2 linked regions of the Priestia megaterium genome follow. The protein of the gene in region 1 interacts with the protein of each later gene in a pairwise test. Links are inferred from orthologs where the notes say so. Each region holds a gene or a part of one and is shown in the gene's direction. Other genes may lie near its edges.

The links.
Region 2: the proteins of CEQ83_RS22485 (region 1) and CEQ83_RS20630 interact in binary tests that used the Bacillus subtilis proteins (3 or more experiments, as listed by UniProt). The link is inferred for Priestia megaterium from one-to-one orthologs.

The regions. Positions count from the first base shown.
Region 1 is NZ_CP023317.1:4,383,235-4,398,754, reverse strand. The notes cover bases 9,371-12,331. They hold CEQ83_RS22485 (post-transcriptional regulator), read left to right. Parts: upstream 9,371-10,684; coding sequence 10,685-10,978; downstream 10,979-12,331. Other genes in these bases: secDF (protein translocase subunit SecDF), read left to right, coding at 11,116-12,331; spoVB (stage V sporulation protein B), read right to left, coding at 9,371-10,620. In the rest of the region: CEQ83_RS22550 (phosphotransferase), read left to right, coding at 1-331; CEQ83_RS22545 (YhcN/YlaJ family sporulation lipoprotein), read left to right, coding at 426-1,085; CEQ83_RS22540 (YsnF/AvaK domain-containing protein), read right to left, coding at 1,189-2,268; CEQ83_RS22535 (BofC C-terminal domain-containing protein), read left to right, coding at 2,560-3,096; Holliday junction branch migration protein RuvA, read left to right, coding at 3,393-4,004; Holliday junction branch migration DNA helicase RuvB, read left to right, coding at 4,021-5,022; CEQ83_RS22520 (DUF2905 domain-containing protein), read left to right, coding at 5,019-5,219; tRNA preQ1(34) S-adenosylmethionine ribosyltransferase-isomerase QueA, read left to right, coding at 5,243-6,271; tRNA guanosine(34) transglycosylase Tgt, read left to right, coding at 6,295-7,434; preprotein translocase subunit YajC, read left to right, coding at 7,507-7,770; CEQ83_RS22500 (TIGR04086 family membrane protein), read right to left, coding at 7,806-8,189; CEQ83_RS22495 (DUF421 domain-containing protein), read left to right, coding at 8,336-8,989; more of spoVB, read right to left, coding at 9,010-9,370; more of secDF, read left to right, coding at 12,332-13,353; single-stranded-DNA-specific exonuclease RecJ, read left to right, coding at 13,494-15,520. UniProt on the Bacillus subtilis protein: Required for post-transcription initiation control of the comE operon. Promotes the accumulation of its target comE mRNA to septal and polar sites.
Region 2 is NZ_CP023317.1:4,026,795-4,042,156, reverse strand. What follows is about bases 1,172-3,974. They hold CEQ83_RS20630 (DivIVA domain-containing protein), read left to right. Parts: upstream 1,172-2,227; coding sequence 2,228-2,722; downstream 2,723-3,974. Other genes in these bases: ileS (isoleucine--tRNA ligase), read left to right, coding at 3,084-3,974; CEQ83_RS20635 (YlmH family RNA-binding protein), read left to right, coding at 1,370-2,143; CEQ83_RS20640 (YggT family protein), read left to right, coding at 1,172-1,319. Outside these bases: CEQ83_RS20650 (YggS family pyridoxal phosphate-dependent enzyme), read left to right, coding at 1-565; CEQ83_RS20645 (cell division protein SepF), read left to right, coding at 582-1,046; more of CEQ83_RS20640, read left to right, coding at 1,050-1,171; more of ileS, read left to right, coding at 3,975-5,849; CEQ83_RS20620 (conjugal transfer protein TraR), read left to right, coding at 6,020-6,307; lspA (signal peptidase II), read left to right, coding at 6,388-6,855; CEQ83_RS20610 (RluA family pseudouridine synthase), read left to right, coding at 6,852-7,766; bifunctional pyr operon transcriptional regulator/uracil phosphoribosyltransferase PyrR, read left to right, coding at 7,958-8,500; CEQ83_RS20600 (uracil-xanthine permease family protein), read left to right, coding at 8,657-9,964; CEQ83_RS20595 (aspartate carbamoyltransferase catalytic subunit), read left to right, coding at 10,113-11,051; CEQ83_RS20590 (dihydroorotase), read left to right, coding at 11,014-12,303; CEQ83_RS20585 (carbamoyl phosphate synthase small subunit), read left to right, coding at 12,288-13,373; carB (carbamoyl-phosphate synthase large subunit), read left to right, coding at 13,373-15,362. UniProt on the Bacillus subtilis protein: May act as a pilot protein, directing MinCD to the polar septation sites or by inhibiting MinCD at the midcell site of division. Required for polar localization of the chromosome during sporulation.

The DNA.
Region 1 (15,520 bases):
GGATATTGTTATGATTGATTTTGACTTAGCGGCTAAAGCTCCTGCTCTTTATGACTATGTTCAGCTGGCCCAGCGCTTTTTGCCTTACGTCCAGTGGTCGATGAAAGAACTACTTCAACACTCGAAAATAAAAGAATTAAGCAAGCAGCGTTTTTTTCTTGCTTCTTTGCTATTTCCATCGATGCTGATGAGAAACTGGAATATAAACCCCTCTGCTTTATCATGGGCAAACCGTCAAAGGTTAATGCAGCAATCAGTTGAAGAATGGTCACAGCGTACACGGTTTTATCGAGTGATTTACCAGCACTTACAAAACCTACATGACATGTAAAGAGTTTATAAACACTTCATCGAATAAGAAACGGCTTGTCTTTTAATCCTAATAGTAAGCTCAGAGTAAATAGAGCTTAAATTAGGGGGCGATTATGTTGAATAGGTATGTAGCAACTTCTTTAGCTTTTGCATGTATGATGGGACTTGGCGCTTGCAATAACAAAGACCAAGGTATGGAACAACGCTATACAGATACGACACAGCCTGTTGGGTATCATACAAATGAAAAAGCGAATGAACATCGCGTAGATAATCCGAAAGGTCCAATGACTGAAGTTTTAGATGGGAATGGAACACCTAATTATCCGTTAAACGTAAGTGATGGACGTTTTGACAATCCGACAAACCCTTATGGAAACATCAATAATACAAATGATCGTACAAATGGCGTGGCTAATATGTATTACGGTGAAGATTATCCAAGAGACTTTACGGAAAAAGTGGCTGATCGAGCTGCAAGCGTTAAAGGTGTAGAAAATAGTCGCGCCGTTGTCCGTGGAGATCAGCTATTAGTTGCTGTGGATCCTGCCAAAGACATAAATAACGGCCGTTTAAGACAAAATGTGCTCGATAAAGTAAAGCCTATTGCGAAGGACTACAATGTTCAAGTAAAAGTAGATCACGATGTATTTATGAATGCTCGTTCTCTTGATGACGATATTCGAAATGGAAAAGACCGAAATACGATTCAAACTAATTTCAATGGTCTATTTGAATCAGTCGATGAGAATGTCAATCATAAACATCGTTAAATGAAGAAGCAGCTGTCTGTGAAGGGCGGCTGTTTTTTTGATGAGAATACATATAAAAAAGCTGCCATTGAAGCCAGGCAGCTATTCCTCGAACATGTAACTATTAATTTTTCTTGTTAGAAGCAGATTTGTTTGTTGTTTTAGATTCCGCTTCTTCATTTTGAGCGTTAGTTTCGTTTTGTTTGAGGCGACCTTCTCTTTTTTTCGTATCTGCTGGTGCCGTAGCGACACTCTTTGTATTTTTAACATTTTTTGCAGAAGAGCTTGTCTTATTAGCTTGTGTGTTTGGCTTCTCGTTGTTAGTTGTCTGACTATTTTCGTATTCAGCTTCCACGTCGCTTGCTAGAGCTGCAGAAACTTGAGCGTAAGTATGGTCTGTATAGTTCATCATATTTTCGTATACTTCAGGGCTCGCGAGTCCATCAGGTTCTACGCTTGCTTCTTCTTTCTTAATCGTTTCAGTCCATTCTTTTGTTTCTTGAATAAGTTTTTTTCCTATAATTACTTCTTCAACAATAACTGGTCTTTTGGTTATTTCTACTCGTTCTTCCATGATTGGAACACGAATAATTTCATCTTCTGTAAGTGGGCCAGCGTTATAGTCTCCGTCAATTACAGGGCGGCGTTCAATATAAAACTCTTCTCTTGTAACAGGAACGTGTACAGTTCTTTCTTCCTCTATTACTTTTTTGTGGAGTTTTACTTCACCTACTTGAACGCGTTCTTTTAAGACATCTAATTTTTCTTCACGCAGTTGGACAGCTCTATGCTCGTTGTGTTCCGTATAGGTTCCGTACGCTGGAGTTTGTTCAGAGCTTACGGCATCTATCAAAATTAGAATTTTACCAGCAGCTACATCTGTCTCGCACTGCACGGCTGAGATGTCTGGGATGCCCATGCGGATTAATTTTGATTTCAAGCCGCTTCCTTGTTTGAGCCCCATGCCGCCTGTCATCATGGTAAAAAAGTTATCCATCATGACGCCAGCTAATGAACTTACGGCAGGCGAACCAGCTTCAATAATTACATTTGTATCATGACCTATTTGAAATGTATTGCTTTTACTATTAGAAATGACCATGATGTCTGTTTCTCGATAACCTTGACGTTTTAAATTATGGATAACATCTAAAGCTTCTTTTTCTGAAAAAAAAGTTCCGACTACACGTTTATTCATTCTCATTACTTCAGCTCCCTTTTTTATGAAAATAGATAATAGAAGTCCTTACAATTACTTCCACTATGTACATACCCTGCGAAAATTTAATTAAAACGTTTAAGAGAAAATTTTACAAATAGTGTGCAAATGTAACAAATACTCCATGTTTTCTTAACATAATATCGTGAAAAGGATTCGCTTCATAAAATAAGAGGATAAAAGAAAATAAGTAGGTCAAACTATTAGTGTAGATTTTCACAAAACCTTTTTAGATAATACTAAAAAGAGTATGATTAACGTGTGAGGTGAAGGTGAGTGAAGAAAGTCATTCATCAAGCAGCTTTTTTAATGCTAGTAAGTATTGTGCTTTGTATAATGCCATACCGTGCAGATGCGAATGAAAAGGAGCCGATGACATTATTTCTTGAGCGCGTGTATGTGGATGGAGTCGTAAGTCAAGAGATGATCAAAAGCCCTTCTATGACAAAAAAACAATTAATGAAAAAATATAAAAATTGGCGACTGCTTAAAGAAACCGATCGAGAGCTAGTTTTTAGAACAAGCATAGACGATATTTCACCTATTTTAAAAGACAACGGCTACGTAGGGCTTTCTGTTAACGGTATTCTCTCAGCATTTGAAGGCAAGCCAGCTTCGTCGCAGCACATTATACAGTCGTTTTTTCAAATTGACATCAAAAGGCTTGAAAGCTATCAGCATGAACAATTAAAGAAAGGTATTCGCGTTCAATCAAAAGATGAATATCTTTCCCTCATTAATTTCTATAAAATCTATCAGCTCCAGCAGCGGCCGCTTTCGATCAAGCAGCCGTTTTTTAGTATGGTAAAATAATTATTGAATTCAACATTCTAAATTGCTTCTATTTGCTTTTGGCGATATGTTAAAATGGTATTCAGCAGTCTAGTATTGTATATAACTTAAAAGGTCATTCATCAATAAAAGTGGGCGGTTCTATTTTTTACAGCTATTGTAAAAGTGGGTTGAGAAAGATGAAAAGAGGCGAACGTTCTCTTGAACGTCTTTTTAAAAGGAACTGTAAAGGAAAATAGAGAACGATGCGGGCAGGACTCTTCATAGGTAAGATGGAAGGTCACTGCCCGCGCGTACGTGAGTAAGGAGAGAGCTTATTGTTTGATTATATCAAAGGCACGGTTACATATATAAATCCTGAGTATATAGTAATTGAAAACAACGGAATAGGCTATCAGGTCTTTACGCCGAATCCATACGTGTTTTCAATTGATGAACAACCAAAAACGGTTTACACCTATCAATATGTAAGAGAAGATGTAATTGCACTTTACGGGTTTGCTTCGCGAGAACAAAAGGATTTATTTATGAAGTTAATTAGCGTGTCAGGAATCGGCCCAAAAGGCGGTTTAGCTATTTTAGCGTCAGGTAATCCAGCGCAGGTTGTCCAAGCTGTGGAGGAGGAAGACGAGAAGTTTTTAGTTAAGTTTCCAGGAGTAGGTAAAAAAACAGCTCGACAGATGATTCTAGATTTAAAAGGAAAGCTGCATGATATTGTGCCAGATGCCGTTCCTTCTTTATTTGCAGATTTGGACGCACAAGAAGTCAAATCTCAAAGTTCAGAAGCACTCGATGAAGCGATTGAAGCACTTAAAGTATTAGGTTACGCAGAAAGAGAAATCAAAAAAATTGTTCCAGCTTTAATGAAGGAAACGATGACAACAGATCAGTATATTAAAGAAGCGCTAAAACGATTATTGAAACAATAAGTAAGGGAGGAGTAAAATGGACGATCGTATTGTAACGGGAGATGTTCTTGGTGAAGAAGAAATCATCGAGCAAAGTTTGCGGCCGCAAACCTTACAGCAGTATATTGGTCAGCATAAAGTAAAATCCCATCTTGACATTTTTATTAAAGCTGCCAAAATGCGAAGCGAAACGTTAGATCACGTGCTCTTATATGGTCCTCCAGGATTAGGTAAAACAACCCTTGCCACTATTATCGCTAATGAAATGGGCGTGCAAATCCGAACGACCTCAGGGCCAGCCATTGAGCGTCCAGGCGACTTAGCCGCGGTTTTAACCAGCTTAGAGCCTGGAGATGTGCTTTTTATTGATGAAATTCATCGATTAAATCGTTCAGTTGAAGAAGTACTGTACCCAGCAATGGAAGACTTCTGTTTGGACATTGTGATTGGAAAAGGGCCGAGTGCACGTTCTGTCCGTCTTGATTTGCCTCCGTTTACGCTAGTAGGTGCAACAACAAGAGCAGGGCTTTTATCTTCTCCTTTACGTGATCGCTTCGGCGTTTTAAGCCGTTTGGAATACTATCAAGAAGAAGATCTTGCTTCGATAGTAGAAAGAACAGCAGCTATTTTAGATGTAGAGATTGATCAGAAAGCGACGTTTGAGATGGCTAGGCGTGCTAGGGGAACTCCACGTATTGCGAATCGCTTGCTTCGAAGAGTCAGAGATTTTGCCCAGGTAAAAGGAGACGGAGCTATAACTGAAACCCTTGCTACTGAAGCATTAGAAATGTTACAGGTGGACCGTTTAGGTCTTGATCATATTGACCATAAATTATTAAGAGGGATTATTGAAAAATTTAGAGGCGGGCCTGTAGGCTTAGATACAATATCAGCTACTATTGGTGAAGAATCTCACACGATTGAAGATGTATACGAGCCTTATTTACTACAAATTGGCTTTTTGCAGCGAACGCCTCGAGGACGAATTGTGACTCCTTTGGTTTATGATCATTTTCAGCTGGAGGTGCCTGATCAGTGAATGATATGCCTAAGATGCTGATCACATTAGGAGGCATTTTAGTAGTCATTGGGCTGTTATGGCAGTTCGTTGGCAAGCTTCCTGGCGATATTTTTATTAAAAAAGGAAATACAACCTTTTATTTCCCGATTGTGACATGTATCCTAGTAAGCGTTGTGTTATCACTTATTTTTTATGTAATTGGCAGGTTTAAATAATTAAGTAGAAACAGGTGAACATTTTGAAAGTAGATTTATTTGATTTTCATTTACCAGAAGAATTGATTGCGCAAACACCACTTGAGCAGCGAGATGCATCAAGACTCATGGTATTAAACAAAGAAACAGGAAATGTGAAACATCATATGTTTCATGACCTTCTTGATTATGTGCAAGAAGGAGATTGTTTAGTGTTAAACGATACGCGTGTTCTTCCTGCACGTTTATTTGGCACAAAAGAAGATACAGGTGCTAATATTGAAGTATTGCTTTTAAAACAAACACAAGGCGATACGTGGGAGACGCTTGTAAAACCGGCTAAGAGAGTAAAAGAAGGAACGGTTATTTCGTTTGGTGACGGACGTCTGACTGCTGTATGTAAAGAAACGAGCGATCAAGGCGGACGTTTGCTAGAATTCAACTATGAAGGCATCTTTTATGAGGTGCTTGAACAGTTAGGAGAAATGCCGCTGCCGCCTTATATTAAAGAACGTTTGGATGATCAAGAGCGCTATCAAACGGTTTTTGCCCGTGAGCAAGGTTCTGCAGCAGCGCCAACAGCAGGTCTTCACTTTACAGAAGAGATGCTTGAACAGTTAAAAACAAAAGGTGTGCATATTGCATTTTTAACGCTTCATGTCGGATTAGGTACGTTCCGTCCAGTCAGCGTTGACGACTTAGAAGAGCACGATATGCACGCAGAGTTTTATCAAGTGAGTGAAGGAACCGCGGCTTTACTAAACAGCGTACGCGAAAAAGGCGGACGCATTATTTCAGTAGGTACAACTTCTACCCGTACTCTTGAAACAATTGCAACTGAGCATAACGGAAAATTTGTTGCTTCTTCAGGCTGGACCAATATTTTTATTTTCCCAGGGTATGAATTTAAAGCAATTGATGGAATGATTACAAACTTCCATCTTCCAAAATCTACGCTCATTATGCTTGTAAGTGCCTTAGCAGGAAGAGAAAACGTCATTTCTGCCTATGAACAAGCTGTAGCAGAGAAGTATCGCTTTTTCAGCTTCGGCGACGCGATGCTAATCGTGTAATTTAACATGAAAGGAATACATCAATGACAGCAATTCGTTACGAACATATAAAAACTTGTAAACAAACAGGAGCGCGTTTAGGTATTGTCCACACGCCTCATGGTTCATTTGAAACGCCTATTTTTATGCCAGTAGGCACATTAGCTACAGTAAAAACAATGTCTCCGGAAGATTTAAAAGCAATGGGGGCAGGCATTATTTTAAGTAATACGTACCATTTATGGCTTCGTCCAGGTCATGAAATTGTTAAAAAAGCAGGTGGTCTGCATAAATTTATGAACTGGGATCGTCCTATCTTAACAGATTCAGGCGGCTTCCAAGTTTTTAGTTTAAGCGATTTGCGCCGTATTGAAGAAGAAGGCGTTCATTTCCGCAACCATTTGAATGGAGACAAGCTTTTCCTATCTCCAGAAAAAGCGATGGACATTCAAAATGCGCTTGGGTCTGATATTATGATGGCATTTGATGAATGCCCACCTTATCCAGCAGAATATGACTACTTAAAACGTTCAGTAGAGCGTACTAGCCGATGGGCAGAGCGATGCCTTGAGGCTCACAGCCGCCCTCAAGACCAAGGTCTTTTTGGAATTGTTCAAGGCGGAGAGTTTGAAGATTTACGCCGTCAAAGTGCAGCTGATTTAGTATCAATGGACTTCCCAGGTTATGCTGTGGGAGGCCTGTCAGTTGGAGAACCAAAAGATGTGATGAATCGTGTGCTTGAGTTTACGACGCCATACTTGCCAACTGACAAACCTCGTTATTTAATGGGAGTAGGATCACCTGACTCGTTAATTGATGGAGCAATTCGCGGGATTGACATGTTTGACTGCGTATTACCAACGCGTATTGCACGTAACGGAACGCTTATGACAAGTGAAGGTCGTCTTGTTGTTAAAAATGCCAAATATGCAGAAGACTTCGGTCCGATTGATCCAAACTGTGACTGCTACACATGTCAAAATTATTCAAGAGCGTATATTCGCCACTTAATTCGCTGTAATGAAACGTTTGGAATTCGTTTAACATCTTACCATAACTTATATTTTCTGCTAAACTTAATGGAGCAAGTCCGTGAAGCCATTCGCGAAGACCGACTTGGCGATTTCCGCGATGAGTTCTTTGAAAAATATGGGTTTAACGGCCCAGACGCAAAGAATTTCTAGGTCACTACAGGAATTTTCATCAAATTTATGAATGAGTACCTGTTGATAATATAAATAAAAGGAGGAGTTTTCATGGGTGTTTTACAAAATATTTGGCCATTACTTTTAATGTTTGTCATTTTCTATTTCTTGTTAATCCGTCCACAGCAAAAACGTCAAAAAAACGTACAGCAAATGCAATCAGCACTTAAAAAAGGTGATAAGATTGTTACAATTGGCGGTATGCACGGTTTGGTAGAAGCAATCGATGAGTCACAAGTTGTGGTTCGCAGCACTGACGGTTCAAAATTAACATTTGACCGCAATGCTATTCGTGAAGTAAGAAGCGTAGATTAATAAAAAAACGTCACGTACATGTACGTGACGTTTTTTTATGCTTCTCGTGAACCGGCAATGTTTACGCCAACAATTCCCCCGAGAATAGCGACTCCAATAAACCCAGCGTGAAATAAAAGCTGCTGTGCAGAAAACAGGTGACTATAGCCGAGGAATTGTAGTAAAAACATTAAAAAAGAATAAGAAATACCAGTGGCTCCTCCAACAAGCAGTCCCTTTGAACCGTTTCGTCCTCCCGCGATAAATCCTCCGATAAACAGTGTAATAAATGAGAGAATAAGTAAAAATAAACGTACGGACTGTTCTTCAAGCGATGTGAATTTTAAAATAAGCGAAAAGATAATGCTAATCGCTAAAGCCATCACTAAGATTGTTGCTACCCCTGCAAATACAGCGTTGCTCATTCGTTTTGCACCCAACTTGTTTCCCCCTCATGAAATAAAAAGATAGGTGAACCCTTAGTACGAGCATATTCGGGATGACTTCAAAATAGACGCATAAAAGTAAGGCTATTTTAAAATAAATGGTACAAACTACAAGGGAATACATAAAGGAGGTCTTTGCAGTGGAACTATTAATCATGGTTGCGCGAACCGTGCTTTTGTATGTAGTAGTTTTAATTATTTTTCGCGTTATGGGCAAAAGGGAAATAGGAGAGCTGAGCATTTTGGATTTAGTTGTCTTTATTATGATTGCTGAAATGGCAGTAATGGCTATTGAAAACCCAAAAGATCCTTTGCTGTATTCAATTCTTCCGATGTTAACGCTTCTTATTATTCAAATTGGTTTAGCTATATGGTCTCTTAAAAGCAATCGAATGCGAAATTTTATTGATGGTAAACCTAGTATTATCATTGAAAATGGAAAAATAAATGAACATGAAATGAAAAGGCAGCGATATAACTTCAATGATTTGCTTGTGCAGCTACGAGATAAAAATATAAAAAATGTAGCTGATGTTGAATTTGCTATTTTAGAATCTTCAGGAAGGCTATCCGTGTTTGAAAAAGATCAGCAATCAGGTAAAAAAGGCAATTTGAATTTGCCTTTTATCATTGACGGCGTTATTCAAGAAGAGCATCTGTTGCATGAACATAAAACAACGGAATGGTTAAGGCAGGAGTTAGAGAAACTGGGGCATTCAAACTTAGACAAGATTTCATATTGCAGCTACGACAACGGAAAATTTTTTATAGATTTAATAGATGTGAAACAATAAAACGCGGAGTGCTCCGCGTTTTATTTTCGTTTAAAATAACGTAAAACAGAAAAGCGATTTAATTCTTCTTTTGTTATCAGTCTAAAAAGCAGCAAAAACAGTACATATACAAAGCTTGTCAGTGCAATTGATAAAATGGTTCGTAAGCTTAACGGGATGGAAGTGAAAAGGTTCATATAAGCAAAGTGTCCAATAAAGCCTGATATGCCCATTACAGCAAAGCTGCGAAGATACTCAAACACATGAAGCTTATACGTGATTTTTTTCATGACCGTAGACAGATGTAAAAGAGTGACAAGCATCATTCCCACAACAATTGCAAGGCCAGCTCCCATAATGCCTAGATTGGGCTGAGTTGCGAGTAAGAAGATAAGAGACGTTTTGACCGCTGCTCCTATAAAACTGTTAATCATGGCGGCTTTTGCAAGGTCTAGCGCCTGCAAAACAGCTTGAAGCGGCCCTTGAAAGTAATAAAAGATAAAAAAAGGCGCCATGACTTTGACAAAAATAGCAGCTTTGTCAGAACCATACATCAATTCCATTACCGGATTAGCAAATACATAAAGAACAACAACGGCCAGTCCGCCTGTTACAAACGACAAGCGGAGAGCTTGATGAAGCCGATATTCGATTTGTTTCATTTGATTCTGTGCAAGAGATTCACTGATTGCGGGAACCAAAGAAGTGGATAGAGACACCGTTACAAAAGAAGGCAGCATCAGGAGAGGGAGTGCAAAGCCTGTTAATTCTCCGTACTGCTTCGTTGCTACCGCTGTCGCTACTCCTGCAATTGCTAAACTTTGAGCTACTACAATAGGTTCTAAAAACCAAGAAATTGACCCAATCATGCGGCTTCCTGTCGTGGGAAGAGCGATTCGCATTAAGTCAAGGAACGTATCTTTGCCCGCATGTAAAGAAGCAAAAAATTTTCGTCTTACCGTTATTTTCTTCTTTCGCTTGAACATAAACACCATGTAAAACAGGGAAGCGAGCTCTCCAAATACCGAAGAGAGCATAGCGCCAGCCGCGGCGTACTCAATTCCATAAGGTAAAAATGCTTTTGTACAGACAGCAATTAACGTAATTCGCACCACTTGTTCAATAATTTGAGAATAAGCAGCGGGCTTCATTTGCTGCTTTCCTTGAAAATATCCGCGAATGACAGACGACACGGCGATGATCGGAATAACAGGAATAATCGCAAGCAGCGGATAGATCGTACGTGAATCTGTAAAGAAGGTTTTTGCTACAACGGGAGCGAATAATATTAGTCCGAGCGTAAATAAAACGCTCAGCGTACACGTAATACTTAAAGAGACGACAAGTATTTTTTTTATTTTATGCCTGTCACCTAAAGCTTCTGCTTCTGCCACTAACTTCGATATGGCAACCGGTAGCCCAAGCTGTGTTAAGGTGATTACTAATACCAGCGTGGGGACCGCCATCATATAAAGTCCCACACCTTCGTCTCCAATCATTCGAGCCACCACAATTCGATTGACAAACCCGAGTACACGTGTAATTAAGCCAGCAATTATTAAAATAATAGTTCCCTGTAAAAATTTAGACATATACTCACTGCTTTCTTGAGGTTTATACAGTGAATATATGCGCCGTCGGTGTCCAAGCATGACAAGTATTCCTCATACGAGAAAGAAATTTTACGCAAAATGTCAAACGGAAAGGAGGATCAATATGACACATCCATTTATTTCAGCTTCGAAAGAACTTATACAGCCTGTCGTATCCAGCAAAATGGAAGAATTTCATATGCTCGGATATGAAGAAGTAACGGAGAACGATTTATTGAGTTATTTGGAAATGAAAAAATGGAAAAAAGAAAAGGAGCTATCTCTCCATCAAGTTGTAAATGATATTTTATCTGTTAAGATCACGCAGGTGATGAGCTATGTAACCATTGAATCTTATAAATCTGATATGTTCTCAAGTGTTAATAATGGAGAAGACTGGAAAGAATTATTAAAGTAGAGTTTGTAAAATACATGTATTAAAATTTGATAAGGTCTTTATTTGACAGACATTAGGTTATGAATGATAATTAGATTGGTCATTTATCTATTGTTATCATTTCATGTTTTTTACATAAGAAGGAGGATTTTCTGTCGATGGTTAAAAGAGGACGTATCGTTGCCTTTTTCCTCTTAGTACTGCTTGTGTTTAGTACAATCGGAACAACGATGACTGGAATTACAAAAGATATTAAACTTGGCCTCGACCTTCAAGGTGGATTTGAAATTTTATATAAAGTCAGTCCAGCTAAAAAAGGCGATGTCATTGACAAAAAGGCACTTAACAGCACGGTTGAAGCGCTGCGTCAACGTGTCGATGTACTGGGAGTTAGTGAGCCCAGCATTCAAATTGAAGGAAACGACCGCATCCGTGTTCAGCTAGCTGGTGTCACGAATCAAAAGCAGGCCAGGGATCTGTTATCAACTCAAGCAAACTTAACGTTCCGTGACGTGAACGATAAGGTGCTGATGGATGGTACAGACTTAGCGCAAGGCGGAGCAAAGCAATCGTTTGACCAAAGCAATCAGCCTAGCGTCTCACTAAAGTTAAAAAATGCGAAAAAATTTGAAAAGATTACGCGAGAGCTTTCTCAAAAACCAGCACCTAACAATTTAATTGTCATTTGGCTGGATTATGAAGAAGGAAAAGACTCGTACCAAAAAGAATCAGCAAAACAAAATCCGAAGTACCTGTCTGCAGCTTCTGTTAGCAGCGTGTTAACACAGCCAGATGTTGAAATTTCAGGTGGAAACTTCACAGTGAAAAGTGCAACGCAGCTGGCGGAATTGTTAAATGCCGGGTCGCTGCCAGTTAAATTAGATGAGCTATACTCTACATCCGTTGGAGCTCAGTTTGGAGAAGAAGCTCTTCATACGACTATATTAGCGGGTATTATCGGCATCGGAATTATCTTCCTTTACATGCTGTTTTTCTACCGTTTACCGGGGCTTATTGCCATTATTACACTCAGTTTTTATATCTACTTAAACTTAGTTGTATTTGACTGGATGCACGTGGTTATGACGCTTCCAGGGATTGCGGCTCTTATTCTCGGCGTAGGTATGGCAGTAGATGCGAATATTATTACCTACGAGCGGATTAAAGATGAACTGAAAACAGGAAGGTCTGTTATATCGGCTTACCGGGCAGGAAATCGTCGCTCACTTGCGACCATTTTTGATGCCAATATTACAACAATGTTAGCGGCTCTTGTACTGTTCTTTTATGGTCAAAGTTCAGTAAAGGGATTTGCAACAACATTAATGATTGGGATTGTGCTAAGTTTTATTACGGCCGTATACGGTACGCGTTTATTAATGAGCCTTTTAGTAAACAGCCGCTGGTTTGATAAAAAACCAGGCTACTTTGGCGTGAAGAAAGAGCAAATTCACGATTTAAGCAAAGATGACGGCACAACCGTTTTACCTACAGCGTGGGATAAAATTGACTTTGTTAAATACCGTAAAGCGTTCTTCACATTCTCAAGCGTGCTCGTGATTATCGGTATTATCTCGGTTGCTGTGTTTAGGCTGAACCTCGGTATTGACTTTACGAGCGGAACTCGCATAGAGATTCCCGCAAATCATACCGTTACGCAGGCTGAGATACAGCGTGAAATGAAGTCTCTTGATATCAAAACGGATGACATAGTTATTACAGGAAAAAGTAATGATACGGGTGTCGTACGTGTAGTTGGGGTCTTGAATAAAAAAGAAATTGCCAATTTAAAAGACCACTTTAAAGACAAATACGGTTCTGAACCAAACGTAAGCACCGTTTCGCCGACAGTTGGAAAAGAACTGGCGAAAAATGCAATGATGGCGATCGTGATTGCTTCAATTGGAATTATCATCTATGTAACGATTCGATTCGAGTTTTACATGGCGCTTGCAGCCGTGCTTGCTCTGCTGCATGATGCGTTCTTTATCGTTACGGTCTTTAGCTTAACAAAGTTAGAAGTAGATTTAACGTTTATCGCCGCTGTCTTGACGATTGTTGGTTACTCAATTAACGATACAATCGTTACGTTTGACCGCATTCGTGAAAATATGCAGAAATTCAAATCCAAAACGTTTGACGATTTGGCATTTATCGTAAATCTAAGTTTACGCGAAACGTTTACTCGTTCGATGAATACCGTGTTAACAGTTGTGATTGCAGTTGTAGCACTTCTTGTATTCGGAAGTGAGTCCATTCAAAACTTCTCAATTGCCCTGTTAGTAGGTTTAATTCTTGGTGCATATTCATCTGTGTTTATTGCTGCGCAGCTATGGCTTGTGTGGAAAGGTAAACAGTTGAAGCGTGAGGAACAAAAAGAAGTAGAAAGCAAGTAATTCAAAAACGTGCGAAGTGTTCGCACGTTTTTTTGTACGTGAAAATTTAAGGCGCACTGTCAGAAAAATATGCTTATTTTCTTTCGTTGCTCCATTTCATCCACTCTAGTATAATAATGTGGGTTAAGGGGTGAAGAGACATGTTACAGTCAAAAAAACGTTGGAATGTTCAAGAATGTGATGAACAACTTGTTAATGAATTTGTAGAAAACCTCAATATTACACCTCTAGTAGCTTCGTTATTACTTAATAGAGGCATGACAACAGTAGAAGCGGCACGTGAGTTTTTACACGTTGATGCACAAACGTTCCACGATCCGTTTTTATTGCACGATATGGACAAAGCAGTAGCTCGTATTCAGCAAGCAATTGATCATAATGAAAAAATTATGATCTATGGAGATTACGATGCGGACGGCGTCAGCAGTACTTCAGTTATGTTATCTGCTTTACAGCAGCTCGGCGCTGATACTGATTTTTATATTCCTAATCGCTTTACAGAAGGTTATGGGCCGAATAAGGCAGCATTTGATAAAATAAACGCAGGCGGCTATCAGCTGGTGATTACGGTAGACACAGGTATTTCGGCAGTCGAAGAAACGGCGTATGCACGTGAATTAGATTTTGATTTAATTATTACTGATCACCACGAGCCGGGTCCGGTTTTACCCGATGCCTATGCAATTATTCATCCAAAGCTGCCGGGCAGTACATATCCATTTAAAGAACTGGCAGGTGTAGGAGTTGCTTTTAAACTTGCTCATGCGCTGTTAGGGGAGCTTCCGGAACATTTGTTAGAACTAGCAGTGATTGGGACGATTGCTGACTTAGTTCCTTTAGTCGACGAAAACCGCTTAATTGCTCGCAAAGGTCTTGACTATCTCAAGCTCACGAAGCGTACTGGAATTGAAGCGCTGCTGAGCGTATGTGGAGTAAAACGCGAAGAAATTACTGAAGATACAATTGGATTTGCCATGGCTCCTCGCATTAATGCAGTAGGACGTCTTCAAGATGCTGATCCAGCTGTTCATTTGCTTATGACAACAAATGCTGAAGAAGCAAAAGGTTTAGCTAAAGAAATTGATGCGTTAAACAAGGAAAGGCAGCAAATCGTAAACGATATTACGGAAGAAGCCGTTGAATTTGTTGAAAGTATGTATCCTCCGGATGAAAATAGCGTTCTTATTGTAGAGGGAGAAGGATGGAATGCAGGCGTTGTTGGAATTGTTGCTTCTAGGCTCGTAGAAAAGTTCTACAGACCAACAATTGTATTAAGTGTTGACTCTGAAAACCGTATTGCTAAAGGTTCAGCAAGAAGTATCCAAGGCTTTGACTTATTCGCGAACTTATCTAAATGCCGTGACATTTTGCCGCATTTTGGAGGGCATCCAATGGCAGCCGGCATGACGTTAAACAGCGAGGATGTAGAAGAACTGCGCAGACGCCTTAATGAACAAGCAAGCAACGTGTTAACTCAACAGGACTTTATTCCAATTACATCAGTTGATACAGTATGCAAAACAGAGGAAATTACCCTGGAAAACATTGAACAAATGAGTGCGCTTGCTCCATTTGGTATGCATAATCCGAAGCCAAAAGTTCTCATTAAAGATGTTCATACAACATCTATGCGGAAAATTGGTGCGAATAAAAATCATTTAAAACTCGTATTTGAAGACAGCGGTGTATCGGTTGATGCAGTAGGATTTGGGTTAGGCTATATATTAGATGAAGTATCTCCTATAGCTAAGGTATCATTAGTAGGTGAACTATCCATTAATGAGTGGAACAATATGCGCAAACCGCAGCTGATGGTAGAAGATATCTCTGTAGATGAGTGGCAGATGTTTGATTATCGCAGCGCGGTTGATGTCAAACGTTTCTTTGAACAGGTATTCACAGATCAAATGAAAGTTGTTGCTTTTCACGATTCAACAATTGATAAATACAAGTCGATGCTGCCGATGGAACATGTTGTTCTTATTCAAAATGAAGAACAGGCAAAAGCATGCATGTTTGCAGGAGAACAGATCGTTTTATTAGATTTGCCTCCATCACAGAAGTGGCTTGAAGCTTTGTTTGTCCAAGGTATTCCTTCTAGGATATACGCTATTTTCTTAACGGAAGAAGACCATTATTTTGATACAATCCCAACTCGCGATCACTT
Region 2 (15,362 bases), 350 kb from region 1 along the record:
CACAAAACGAGCAGCAGAAGCAGTGGATGCAGGCATTTTACATCTTGGAGAAAACAGGGATGAAGGTCTTCTAGAAAAGTATGAATCAATCGGTGAGAAAGCGACCTGGCATTTTATCGGAAGCTTACAAACAAGAAAAGTAAAAAATGTGATTGATAAAGTTGACTATATTCATTCACTGGACCGATTATCTTTAGCAAAAGAAATTGATAAACGTGCAGGACATCGTATAAAATGTTTTGTACAAGTTAATGTTGCCGAAGAACAATCAAAGCATGGCCTTGCTGTAGAAGAGGTAATTCCATTTATTCAATCTCTTGAAACATTTACAAATATCCAAGTAGTTGGATTAATGACCATGGCTCCTCACACAGATGACGAGTCCTTGCTTCGCAGCTGTTTTCAAGGTTTAAAGAAATTGCAGGATCGTATACAAGAACTAAACCTCCCGTATGCACCTTGTACGGAGCTATCAATGGGAATGTCAAACGATTATGCAATTGCAATTGAAGAAGGAGCAACATTCATTCGACTAGGAACCACGCTAGTTGGGAATGAACGTTAAGGAGGTGTAATTCAAGATGAGTATGAAAAATCGCTTTAGAAGTTTTTTTGCTCTTGATGACGATACTGAATATGTAGAAGAACATTACGAACAAGAAGAGTCGGTAGAAGAGCCTGTACAGCAGTCGAGACCAGTGAAAGCTAGTCAGCAGCCGAATCAGCAGCAAAACGTGATTAGCTTGCAAAGCGTTCAAAAATCATCAAAAATGATGCTTTGCGAACCTCGCGTCTATGCCGAAGCACAAGAAATTACGGATCATTTAAAAAATCGTAAAGTCGTAGTTGTTAATTTACAGCGCATTCAACGAGATCAAGCAGTGAGAATTGTCGACTTTTTAAGTGGTACAGTTTATGCTTTAGGCGGGGACATTCAAAAAATTGGAACCGACATCTTTTTATGTACACCTGATAATGTAGACGTAAGCGGAAGCATTTCAGATATGATGGGAGAACACGATACAACAAACGTAAAGAGGTGGTAGTTTTTGGACATCGTTTTTGGGATTCTTGGGCAATTGATTGGTCTTTACTCATGGGCACTGATTATTTACATTTTGATGTCTTGGGTACCCGATGTAAGGGCGTCTAAGTTTGGTCAGCTGCTTGGCAGCATTTGCGAGCCTTACTTAGAGCCTTTTCGTAAAATCATTCCGCCTATTGGCATGATTGATATTTCACCTCTTGTTGCAATCTTTTTACTACGATTTGCGCAAGCAGGTGTACGTTCACTTCACAGTATGGTTGGATTTATTTAAAAAGGAATCGCTGGATTCCTTTTTTACATACCAATAGTAGGAGTAATAATATGTCTATTTATGAACATTTTAGGCAAGAAGAACATGGATTTATTGACCAGGTTCTTCAGTGGAAAGAAGATGTCCTACATCAATACAGCCCAAAATTAACGGATTTTTTAGATCCAAGAGAGCAGCAGATTGTGACAGCTATTGTTGGGACTGAAGGAGAGGTTCAAGTTTCATTTGATGGTGGACAACCGTTTGCTGAACGCAAGCGTGCGCTGCTATATCCGGATTACTATGTGCCTGAAAGCGAAGATTTTCAGTTGCATATGTACGAATTGAATTATCCTAAAAAGTTTGTGACGATTGAACATCCTCAAGTTCTTGGTTCGGCGATGTCCTTAGGACTGCGCCGTTCAAAATTTGGCGATATTTTGGTCGCGGGAGACGATATTCAGCTTGTAGCCGCAGAGGAAATTTCTTCTTATATTGAGATGAATTTAACATCAATTGGAAAAGCCAAAGTTTCACTTTCTTCTATTCAAAGAGAGCAGCTGCATGTGGTAAAAGAAGAGCTGATTGAACACGTTTATACAGTTTCTTCAATGAGGCTTGATGTTTTGCTGTCGACCATTCACAATTTATCAAGACAAAAAGTCCAGCCGTTTATTGCAAATGGAGCGGTAAAAGTAAATTTTAAAGTCATTGAACAGCCTTCTTTTGAATGTCATGAAGGTGATATTTTGTCGCTTCGTGGCCACGGCAGAAGTCGTATCGTTTCACTTGAAGGCAAAACCAAAAAAGAAAAATGGCGAATTGTTGTAGGGAAGCAGAAATAAAGAAATCTACTAGCAGGAAATTTTAAAAATATGTCGAATAAACCATTACTAATGATGTAATGAGACAACACGGAGGTGGCCTAGATGCCTTTAACCCCTTTGGATATTCATAACAAAGAGTTTAATCGCGGGTTTCGCGGATATGATGAAGATGAAGTAAATGAGTTTCTTGACCAAGTAATTAAAGACTATGAGCTGGTAATGCGTGATAAAAAGGAGTTAGAAGGAAGAGTATCTGAATTAACAGATCGTCTTGGACATTTTACTAACATCGAAGAAACGTTAAATAAATCAATTTTAATTGCTCAAGAAGCAGCGGAAGATGTAAAGCGAAACGCTGAAAAAGAAGCGAAGCTCATTATAAAAGAAGCAGAAAAAAATGCGGACCGTATTATTAATGAAGCACTGTCTAAGTCTCGTAAAATTGCGATGGACATTGAGGAGACGAAAAAGCAGTCTAAAGTATTTAGAACTCGTTTCAAAATGTTAATTGAAGCACAGCTTGAAATGTTAAACAGCGATGACTGGGATCAGTTGATGGATTATGAGATGCCAGCGCTAGAAGAAAAAATTGACTAGTCAAGACATCATCTTGACTTCTCACGTTTTGTTGTCATATAATTTGGTAACAGATGAAATTTCATATCAAACAGTACGGAGACAGGGACAGTAGCTTTTTTAGTTTGTCAAAGCGAATCGAGGATGGTGCGAGCTCGATAACAAACAAAAAAGTGAAAATCACCCTAGAGTACCATTGCTGAAATGATGATAGTAAGCAGTGGCGGTTTATTCACGTTACGAATGCAAAGAGGATTTGCGTGCAGCAAATCTACTAGGGTGGTACCGCGGGAGGCCTTCTCGTCCCTTTTTGGGATGAGGAGGTCTTTTTGTTATGGTGCAAAAAGATATGAAATTTACGTTTTTTTTTGGAGGGTAAAACATGGAATATAAAGATACATTATTGATGCCAAAAACTGAATTTCCTATGCGTGGAAATTTACCGAACCGCGAGCCTAAAATGCAAGAACAGTGGGCTGAAATGAATATTTATGAAAAAGTACAAAAACGTACGGAAGGCCGTCCGCTATTCGTCCTGCATGATGGACCTCCATATGCCAATGGCGATATTCACATGGGACATGCCTTAAATAAAATTTTAAAAGATTTTATCGTTCGCTATAAGTCGATGTCAGGCTTCTGCGCACCTTATGTGCCAGGCTGGGATACACACGGCTTGCCAATTGAAACGGCTTTAACAAAAAATAAAAAAGTAAACCGCAAAGAAATGACAGTAGCTGAATTCCGTAAGCTTTGCGAACAGTATGCTTGGGAACAAGTAAACGGCCAGCGTGAGCAGTTCAAGCGTTTAGGCGTACGCGGAGATTGGGATAATCCATATGTAACGCTTCAGCCACAGTACGAAGCGCAGCAAATCAAAGTATTTGGCGATATGGCGAAAAAAGGCTATATCTACAAAGGATTAAAACCTGTATACTGGTCCCCTTCAAGTGAATCTGCTTTAGCAGAAGCGGAAATTGAATACTATGACAAGCGTTCAGCTTCTATTTACGTAGCGTTTAATGTGAAAGATGGTAAAGGCGTGCTTGAACAAGATGAAAAATTCATCATTTGGACGACAACACCATGGACAATGCCAGCTAACCAAGGGATTGCTGTCAATCCCGAGCTTCAGTACAGCGTAGTTGAAGCAGATGGAGCAAAATATGTAGTAGCAACTGAACTTATTGAAACAGTTGCTAAAGAAATTGAATGGGCTGACTATAAGACACTTCGTACAGTAAAAGGTTCAGAACTTGAACGCGTGGTAGCTGAACATCCAATCTATAAGCGTGATTCTTTAGTTGTTCTTGGCGATCACGTAACGACTGATGCTGGTACTGGCTGTGTTCATACAGCACCGGGACACGGGGAAGACGACTTTATCGTTGGTCAAAAATATGGTTTGGAAGTTCTTTGTCCAGTTGATAGTAAGGGTCATATGACGAATGAAGCACCAGGATTTGAAGGATTATTCTATGATAAAGCGAATAAGGCGATTACAGACAAACTAGAAGAAGAAGGCGCGCTGTTAAAATTAAGTTTCATTACCCACTCATATCCACATGACTGGCGTACGAAGAAACCAACAATTTTCCGTGCAACAGCACAGTGGTTTGCGTCTATTAAAGATTTCCGTGAAGATTTATTAAAAGCAGTAGAAAAAACAGAATGGGTGCCTACTTGGGGTGAAACGCGACTTTATAACATGGTGCGTGACCGCGGAGACTGGTGTATTTCTCGTCAACGTGCATGGGGCGTTCCGATTCCAGTATTTTATGCTGAAAATGATGAGCCAATCATTACGGACGAGACAATTGAGCACGTATCAAATCTATTTAGAGAACATGGATCAAACGTATGGTTTGAGCGTGAAGCAAAAGACTTGCTTCCAGAAGGCTTTACTCATGAAGGAAGCCCAAATGGCCGTTTCACAAAAGAAACAGACATCATGGACGTATGGTTTGACTCTGGTTCTTCACATCAAGCTGTTCTTGAAGAGCGTGAAGACTTACAGCGTCCGGCTGATTTGTATTTAGAAGGTTCTGACCAATACCGCGGCTGGTTTAATTCAAGTCTTTCTACAAGTGTAGCTGTAACAGGTGAAGCACCTTATAAAGGCGTACTTAGCCACGGATTTGCTTTAGACGGTGAAGGTCGCAAAATGAGTAAGTCATTAGGGAATGTTGTAATTCCAGAAAAAGTAATGAAACAACTAGGTGCGGATATTTTACGTCTATGGGTAGCTTCTGTAGATTACCAAGCGGATGTTCGTGTATCTGATAACATTTTAAAACAAGTAGCAGAAGTATATCGTAAAATCCGCAACACGTTCCGTTTCTTACTAGGAAACCTAGCGGACTTTAATCCAACAACTGACGCTGTAGCCGTTGAAGACCTTCGTGAAGTAGATCGCTACATGCTTGTGAAGCTGAACAAATTAATTGATAAAGTGAAAAAATCTTATGATTCATATGAATTCTCAAGCATTTATCACGCAGTGCATAATTTCTGTACAATTGATATGAGTTCATTCTACTTAGACTTTGCAAAAGATGTATTGTACATTGAAGCAGAAAATAATGTAGAGCGTCGCAGCATTCAAACGGTTCTTTATGAAACGTTATTATCGTTAACGAAATTAGTGTCTCCAATTCTTTCTCATACAGCAGACGAAGTATGGGTTCACATTCCGAACGTAACGGAAGAAAGCGCGCAGCTAGTTGATATGCCAGAGGTTCAAGAAATTGAAGGAGCAGATCAATTGGTAGAGAAATGGGATGCGTTCATGGAGCTTCGCGATGAAGTCTTAAAAGCGCTAGAACAAGCTCGTAATGAAAAAGTAATCGGTAAGTCTTTAGAAGCAAAATTAACGCTGTATCCAACAGCAGATACGAAAGAGCTGTTAGCCTCTATTTCTGAAAATGTAGGTCAACTCTTCATCGTTTCAGATCTTGAAGTAGCAGAAGGTGAAGCGCCTGCTGAAGCACAAAAATTCAGCTATGCTTCAATTGTTGTAAGTAAAGCAGAAGGTGAGAAGTGTGAGCGCTGCTGGGTAGTATCACCAACAGTTGGCGAAGATCAAGATCACCCAACTTTATGTACACGCTGTGCGGATGTTGTGAAAAATCACTACGTTCAGCAGTAATGAACAAAAGCACGTCCTTTTTGGGCGTGTTTTTTGCTGTACGAAATTCCCAAATACAATGGTATAAAGCATTCAAAGCCTTAGGAAAAACTTGTGTTGTAGATTCGATGGAAAACTCGGTAAACCTAACATCATTAATACTTCATCTTATCAGCACAGGAGGCGTTTGCATGTATGAAAATTATCTTTCCATTGGACAGGAATTAGCTCTTATCAAAGAAGAATTACAAGATCGCCTATTGAGATATGCTACAGAACAATCTGGTTATATAGATGAAAAGGAACGTTACGTAATAGAAATGATTAAAGCCGATTTAAAAGATGTAGAACACGCGCTAGCAAAGCTTGACGTTGGTGCGTTTGGAATTGATGAACTAACTGGCGAAGTGATGTCTATTCATAAATTAAAAGTAATGCCGACGGCCCGCACAAACGAAGATTTATTTGTTTTCTGGTGAGAAGCGAGAAAAAAAATGAATTATGTGCTAAAATGCTTTAGTATGGATTCGTTTGATTTTATTGCGGGAGGAAAACGTTTGTGTTTTATTATCTTATCGCTTTAGCTGTTATACTTATTGATCAGGTAACAAAATGGATGATTGTAAAAGAAATGTATTATGGACAAAGCATTACCGTAATTGAAAACTTTCTTTACATTACCTCTCATCGTAACAGAGGAGCCGCGTGGGGTATTCTACAAGGACAGATGTGGTTCTTTTATCTCATTACGGTGGTTGTGGTAGTCGGTTTAATAATTTATATTCAAAAGCTCAAAAAACAAGATAAATGGTTCGGTATTGCGCTAGCATTAATGTTAGGCGGCGCCATTGGAAACTTTATTGATCGAGTGGTCCGTAAAGAAGTAGTTGATTTCGTAAATACATACATCTTTACGTATGATTTTCCGATTTTTAACGTAGCTGATTCGGCACTTGTCGTCGGAGTAATCATCATGTTTATTATGACGCTGTTTGAAGGGAAAATGAAGAAGGAGCACAAAGAATGAATGTAATTGAAACAGTTATAAATGAAGAACAAGCGGGAGAACGTATTGATAAAGTACTTTCGACTGTAAATGCAGAATGGTCACGTTCACAAGTGCAGCAGTGGATCAAAGAAGGTCATGCAAAAGTGAATGATAAAACCGTTAAAGGAAACTATAAATGTAAAACAGGAGACGCTATTATTATTGAAGTGCCGGAACTAGAGGAGCTTGATGTGGTAGCGGAAGAAATGGATTTAGATATTTATTATGAAGATCAAGATGTGCTTGTTGTAAATAAACCTCGCGGCATGGTTGTACATCCAGCTCCAGGTCATCATAGCGGCACGCTTGTAAACGGCTTAATGGCTCACTGTAAAGATTTATCCGGTATTAACGGCGTTATGCGCCCTGGTATCGTTCATCGAATTGATAAAGATACGTCCGGTTTACTTATGGTTGCAAAAAATGATTTAGCTCATGAATCACTAGTTAGTCAGCTTGTAGCTAAAACAGTGACGCGTCGCTATAAAGCTATCGTTCACGGAGTAATTGCGCACGATCACGGTACAATTGATGCGCCAATCGGCCGAGATAAGCAAGATCGTCAAAGCATGACGGTCACTGATGAAAACAGTCGTGATGCAGTGACGCACTTTACTGTATTACAGCGTTTTAAAGATTTTTCACTTGTCGAATGTAAGCTAGAAACGGGGCGAACACACCAAATTCGCGTTCACATGAAGTATATTGGCTTTCCGCTTGCCGGGGATCCGAAGTACGGACCGAAAAAAACGCTTCCGATTGACGGACAAGCACTTCATGCAGGTGTATTAGGCTTTATTCACCCTCGTACAAATGAATATATGGAATTTGAAGCACCGGCTCCAAAAGAGTTTAATGAGATGCTAGAGCTTATTGAAAAAAGAAGTTGACAACTGTCATAAGTGATGGCATACTTGTATTAACTTAATAAGAACCTTTAAGAACAGTCCAGAGAGGCTGAGAAGGAAACGGTGCAGAAAAGGCATACTTATAGCCTTTTTGAAGAAATATATCTAAAACCAAATCCTCTTGCCTCAAGGCAAGAGGATTTTTTTATGTCAACAACTTGAGGTGAAAAACAGTGAACGTAAAAGCTACCGTCCTTGACGAACAGGCTATCCGCCGCGCTTTAACTCGAATTGCACATGAGATTATTGAAAAGAATAAAGGAATCGAAAATTGTGTGCTAGTGGGGATTAAAACGCGAGGTATTTATATTGCAAAACGTTTAGCAGAACGAATTGCACAAATTGAAGGAAACACATTGCCAGTCGGAGAACTAGACATCACGCTTTACCGGGATGATTTATCGAAAGTGACAAGCAATGACGAACCTCTCGTAAAAGGATCAGATATTCCGACAGATATTGCAAATAAGAACGTCATCTTAGTAGACGATGTGTTATATACGGGCCGTACGGTTCGAGCAGCACTTGATGCACTAATTGATATCGGTCGACCGGAACTCATTCAGCTGGCTGTTTTAGTGGATAGAGGACACCGCGAGCTGCCGATTCGAGCAGACTATGTTGGTAAAAACGTACCGACAGCTAAAAGTGAAAAAATTGCGGTACATTTGATGGAAGTAGACGAAAAAGACCACGTGTCTATTTACGAAAAATAAATTATATACCCTTTTAAATAGTAGTCCCGTGAGGCTGCAAAAGGGGGGTCACTATACAAGGAAAACTATACTGCGGTATAGCGTCTTCCTTGTATGCTGAAAACCTCTTTGCCTCTGCGTAAAGAGGTTTTTTTATAGTGATAGGAGGAAAAACATATGAGTCAACAACGAGATTTTGTACTTGATATACATGATAAACCAAAAGCAGTAAATTGGTTAACATTGAGTCTGCAGCATTTGTTTGCAATGTTTGGATCGACGGTGTTAGTGCCGTTCCTAGTCGGATTCAGCCCGGCAATTGCTTTGATTTCAAGCGGGGTAGGAACGCTTGCTTTCCTGCTCATTACAAGAGGTCAAATTCCTTCTTACCTTGGTTCATCGTTCGCGTTCATCACGCCAATCATTTTCGCAAAAGCTTCGTTTGGACCTGAAGAAACGATGGTTGGCTGTTTCTTAGCCGGACTTGTGTATGGAATCGTTGCTTTGATTATAAAAGGAACAGGAATCAATTGGATTATGAAGCTGCTTCCTCCGGTTGTAGTAGGACCAGTTATTATGGTTATAGGCTTAGGATTAGCTAATACAGCAGTAGGCATGGCGATGAACGATGCAAAAGGAAATTACAGCTTAACTTACCTGATGGTTGCGCTTGTGACACTAGCGATAACAGTTGCTTGCTCAATCTTCTTTAAAAACATTATCAGCCTGATTCCGGTACTGATGGGAATTATCGGCGGATACATCTTCGCTTATACACAAGGATTGGTAGACTTTTCAAAGGTAATGAAAGCAGAGTGGATTGAAATACCTCACTTCTACGTGCCGTTCGTCACATACACGCCGTCCATTTCATTAGGGATTGTGCTTATCATGGTACCTGTAGCAGTCGTAACACTTTCAGAACATATTGGACACATTCTTGTTTTAAATAAGATTGTGGATCGAAACTATATTGAAAAGCCAGGGCTGCACAGATCGATTTTAGGAGACGGAGTAGCCACTATGCTTGCTGCGCTGATCGGCGGACCGCCAAACACAACATATGGTGAGAACATCGGAGTGTTAGCCATCACAAAGGTGCTTAGCGTATTTGTAATAGCAGGAGCAGCAGTCTTCGCGATTTTGTTCGGGTTTGTCGGCAAAATCAACGCTCTTATTTCAAGTATACCAACTCCGGTCATGGGTGGGATTTCAATTCTCTTATTCGGAATCATTGCTTCATCAGGCTTGCGCATGATGGTGGATGCAAAGGTAGATCTTGGATCAAAACGAAACTTAATGATTGCTTCGATTATCTTAGTGTTAGGAATCGGAGGAGCACACTTAGATATCTCAGAACATGTAAAGATTGATAGCATGGCACTGTCTGCTATCATGGGAGTTCTGCTGAATCTAGTTCTGCCGAAAGAGAAGATAAAAGAAGCGGAAAACGTTCAACAAACGTCAGCACGAAAAATTTCATAGAACGCCTTTTAATTGAAATCCAGAGAGGTTTCTAAGGGTGTGTGAAAAGCGCGTTATAGACGAAGCTTGTTTTCTTACACCCTTTCTAAGTTAGAAAGGGTGTTTTTTATAAAGAAATGCGAGGAAAGCAAAAATGGAGGGAATCGATATGAAACATTTAGTGACAGTCTCAACACTAGAAACAAATGAAATTCTAGAGATTTTAGACAGCGCTGAAAACTATCGAACGAATAAACAAGGATGGAAACCGGAAGAGAAAATGTTTGTTGCCAACTTATTTTTTGAAGCGAGCACGCGTACTCGATGCAGCTTTGAAATGGCAGAACAGCAGCTAGGATTAACAACAATTCCGTTTGAAGTAACAACTTCAAGCGTCCAAAAAGGAGAAACGCTTTATGACACGATTGAAACATTAGCTTCAATCGGTGTTCAGTCAGTTGTTATTCGCCACCCGCAAGATCGTTATTATGAAGCACTGCAGGAAAAAGTATCGATTCCCATCATTAATGCAGGAGACGGATGCGGTCAGCATCCAACTCAGTGTCTGCTTGATCTACTGACAATTCGCCAAGAGTTCGGCTCGTTTAAAGGATTAAAAGTCGCAATAGTCGGAGATTTGCGACATAGCCGCGTAGCGAGATCGAATGCAGAAATGCTGACAAAACTAGGGGCGACCGTATATTTTGCGGGACCTGAAGAATGGAAAGATGAAGAGAACAGACACGGTACATATCTTGATATCGATGAAGCAATCGAAACGGTCGATGTTGTGATGCTACTGCGTATTCAATTTGAAAGGCATGAAGAGAACACTTCAGAGCTTGCAAAGAACTACCATAGCCGCTTCGGATTAACCGTTGAACGAGAGCGGAAAATGAAATCACATAGCATTATTCTTCATCCAGCTCCGGTGAACAGAGGAGTCGAAATTGCAGATGAGCTCGTTGAATGTGAACGCTCAAGAATTTTTAAACAAATGCAAAATGGCGTATACATTCGCATGGCAGTATTAGCAAGAGCGCTACAACCAATTGAAAGGGGACTTAATAATGACAACAATTATCAAAAATGCTACATGGTTAAATGAAGGAAAAATTGAAAAAGTCGAACTGAAAATTGAAAATGGTGTAATTGCTGAAATAGCTTCACACATTGACGTAGAGAATGAAGAAGTCATTGATGCAGGCGGGAACTTCTTATCACCGGGTTTAATCGATGTCCACGTTCACTTGCGTGAGCCAGGGGGAGAAAAGAAAGAAACAATTGAAACAGGTACTCTAGCAGCTGCAAAGGGCGGTTTTACAGCAATTGCTGCAATGCCGAACACGCGTCCAGTGCCTGATACTGTTGAACAAATGGAGTGGGTAAACAAGCGCATTGAAGAAACAGCACATGTGCGCGTATTACCGTACGCATCGATTACTACTCGTCAATTGGGAAAAGAATTAACGGACTTTGAAGGCTTAAAAGAAGCGGGAGCATTTGCTTTTACAGATGATGGAGTAGGGGTTCAGTCAACAGGAATGATGCTAGAAGCGATGAAAAAAGCCGCTTCATTAAACAAAGCAATCGTTGCACACTGTGAAGATAATGATTTAATTAACAAAGGCTGCGTACACGACGGGAAATTTGCAAAAGAACATGGACTAAACGGTATCCCATCTATCTGCGAAGCCGTTCAAATTGCACGAGATGTCCTGCTTGCTGAAGCAGCAAACTGTCACTACCATGTGTGTCACGTAAGTACAAAAGAATCCATTCGCGCCATTCGTGATGCGAAAAAAGCAGGCATTCGCGTAACTGCAGAAGTAACGCCTCATCATCTGTTACTAAATGAAGAAGATATCCCGGGACTTGATTCGAATTTCAAAATGAATCCGCCGCTTCGAGGAAAAGATGATCAACAGGCATTAATTGAAGCTTTATTAGACGGAACGCTTGATTTTATCGCCACTGATCACGCACCGCACACAGCGGACGAAAAAGCAGAAGGCATGGAGCTTGCGCCGTTTGGAATTGTGGGACTTGAAACAGCTTTCCCGCTTCTTTATACAAACTTGGTATTAAAAGAAGTAATGACGCTAGAGCAGCTAGTATCGTATTTAACAAACAAGCCGGCTGAAACATTCAATCTTCCTTATGGCACGATTGAAGTGGGAAAAACAGCGGATTTAACCATCATTGATCTTGAAACAGAAAAAGCAATTAATCCAGAAGAATTTGTATCCAAAGGTAAAAACACGCCGTTTGCTAACTGGGTATGCAAAGGTTGGCCGGTAATGACATTAGTAGAAGGTAAACGAGTATGGGAGGATGTTAAAGCATGCAACGTCAACTAATTTTAGAAGATGGAACAGTATTTATCGGAAAAGGATTCGGCAGCGACAAAGAAATGACAGGAGAAGTTGTTTTCAACACGGGAATGACAGGATATCAAGAAATTCTGTCTGATCCATCATACTGTGCACAAATTGTGACATTAACATATCCTTTAATCGGAAACTACGGTATTAACCGCGATGACTTTGAGTCGATTGAACCAGCTGTACACGGTTTGATTGTAAAAGAAATTTGTGATGCTCCTTCAAACTTCAGAAGCGAACTATCAGTAGATGAATTTTTAAAACAAAAAGATATTCCAGGATTAGCTGGAATCGACACGCGAAAATTAACGCGAAAAATTCGTCAGCACGGTGCGCTTCGTGGACGCGTGTGCAGCATGGAAGTCAATGTAGAAGAAGTGGTAGCACAGCTTCAAAATCATGAACTTCCGACTGATTCAGTTAAAAAAGTATCAACGGTGAAGCCTTACCCAAGCCCAGGCAGAGGTAAAAAAGTGGTACTCGTTGACTTTGGAATGAAACACGGAATTTTACGTGAATTAACAGCTCGTCAATGCGACGTGATTGTGGTTCCTTATAACGTAACTGCGCAAGAAATTCTTCAATTAAATCCAGATGGCATTATGTTAAGCAACGGACCTGGAGACCCAAAAGACGTACCTGAAGCAATCGAGATGATTCAAGGGGTTTTAGGGAAGGTTCCGCTTTTCGGAATTTGTTTAGGACATCAGCTGTTTGCCCTAGCATGCGGAGCAGATACAGAAAAAATGAAATTTGGTCATCGTGGATCCAACCATCCTGTAAAGGATCTAAAAACCAATAAAGTAGCTCTTACATCTCAAAACCACGGCTATACAGTGTGTGAGCCATCTCTTGTCAACACGCCATTAGAAGTGACGCACGTTGCGCTTAACGATGGAACAGTTGAAGGAGTAAAGCATAAAGAATATCCGGCATTTACGGTTCAGTATCACCCTGAAGCATCACCGGGACCTGAAGATGCAAACGGATTGTTCAACGAATTTATGGATCTTATGAAAAACAATCAGAAAGTAGGTAATTGCTAATGCCAAAACGTCAAGATATTAACACAATTCTCGTAATCGGATCAGGACCAATCGTCATTGGACAGGCGGCAGAGTTTGACTATGCAGGAGCGCAAGCATGTATTGCGTTAAAAGAAGAAGGATACAAAGTTATTCTTGTGAACTCCAATCCTGCAACAATCATGACAGATTCAGAAATGGCAGACAAAGTATATATTGAACCTCTAACGGTTGAATTTGTAAGCTCAATTATTCGTAAAGAACGCCCGGATGCACTGCTTCCAACGCTTGGCGGTCAAACGGGACTGAACTTAGCGGTAGAATTACACGAAACGGGCATTTTAGAAGAATTTAACGTAGAAATTCTCGGGACAAAATTATCAGCGATTGAACAAGCTGAAGACCGTGAGCAGTTCCGTTCATTAATGAATGAACTAAATCAGCCTGTCCCAGCAAGTGAAATCATTCATTCACTAGACGAAGCGTATGCGTTTGTTGAACAAGTAAACTATCCGGTAATCGTGCGTCCTGCTTATACGCTTGGCGGTACGGGAGGCGGAATTTGTAACAACGAGCAAGAGCTGATTGAAATTGTAACAAGTGGGTTAAAACACAGTCCTGTAACACAGTGCTTACTTGAGAAAAGCATTGCAGGCTTTAAAGAAATTGAATATGAAGTAATGCGCGATGCAAACGATAATGCGATTGTAGTATGTAATATGGAAAACTTTGACCCGGTCGGTATTCATACGGGAGATTCAATTGTTGTAGCACCAAGCCAAACGCTAAGCGACCGTGAGTATCAGCTGCTTAGAAATGCGTCACTAACAATTATCCGAGCGCTTAAAATCGAAGGCGGATGTAACGTTCAGCTAGCACTAGACCCAGAAAGCTTCCAGTATTACGTAATTGAAGTAAACCCTCGTGTAAGCCGTTCGTCGGCCTTAGCATCAAAAGCAACAGGGTATCCAATTGCAAAATTAGCCGCAAAAATTGCGGTAGGGTTAACATTAGATGAAATGATGAACCCGGTAACTGGGAAGACATACGCATGTTTCGAACCTGCACTAGATTACATCGTATCTAAAATTCCACGCTGGCCGTTTGATAAATTTGAATCAGCTAACCGTAAACTAGGTACACAGATGAAGGCAACAGGGGAAGTAATGGCAATTGGCCGCACGTTCGAAGAGTCAATTTTAAAAGCCGTACGCTCACTTGAGTCAAACGTTCATCACTTAGAGTTAAAAGATGCGCATGAATTTGATGATGCCATTATTGAAAAACGTATTCGCAAAGCTGGCGATGAGCGATTATTCTACGTCGCAGAAGCCATTCGCCGCGGCGTAACGATTCAGCAAATTCACGAGTGGAGCAAAATCGATCTTTTCTTCTTAGTAAAACTTGAAAAAGTGATTGCTTTTGAAAATGTGTTAAAAGAAGAGATTCATAATGTAGAAGTTTTACAGGAAGCAAAAGAAATGGGATTTGCAGACTGCACGATTGCTAAGCTATGGAATCAAACAGAGCGTGAAGTATACGACTTCCGCAAACAAAACGGCGTGATGCCAGTATACAAAACGGTAGATACATGTGCAGCAGAATTTGAATCTACAACACCATATTTCTACGGTACGTTTGAAGATGAAAATGAATCGATTGTTACAGATCGTAAAAGCGTTGTAGTGTTAGGGTCAGGTCCGATCCGCATCGGGCAAGGAATTGAGTTTGACTATGCAACGGTTCACTCGGTGTGGGCGATTAAAGAAGCTGGATACGAAGCGATTATTGTCAATAACAATCCAGAAACAGTGTCAACTGACTTCAGTATTTCAGATAAATTATACTTCGAGCCGCTGACGATTGAAGATGTGATGCATATCATCGATTTAGAAAAACCAGAAGGTGTGGTTGTACAGTTCGGTGGTCAAACAGCAATCAACTTAGCGGATGAGCTAGAAGCAAGAGGGGTCAAGATCTTAGGTACGTCGCTTGAAAGCTTAGATGCAG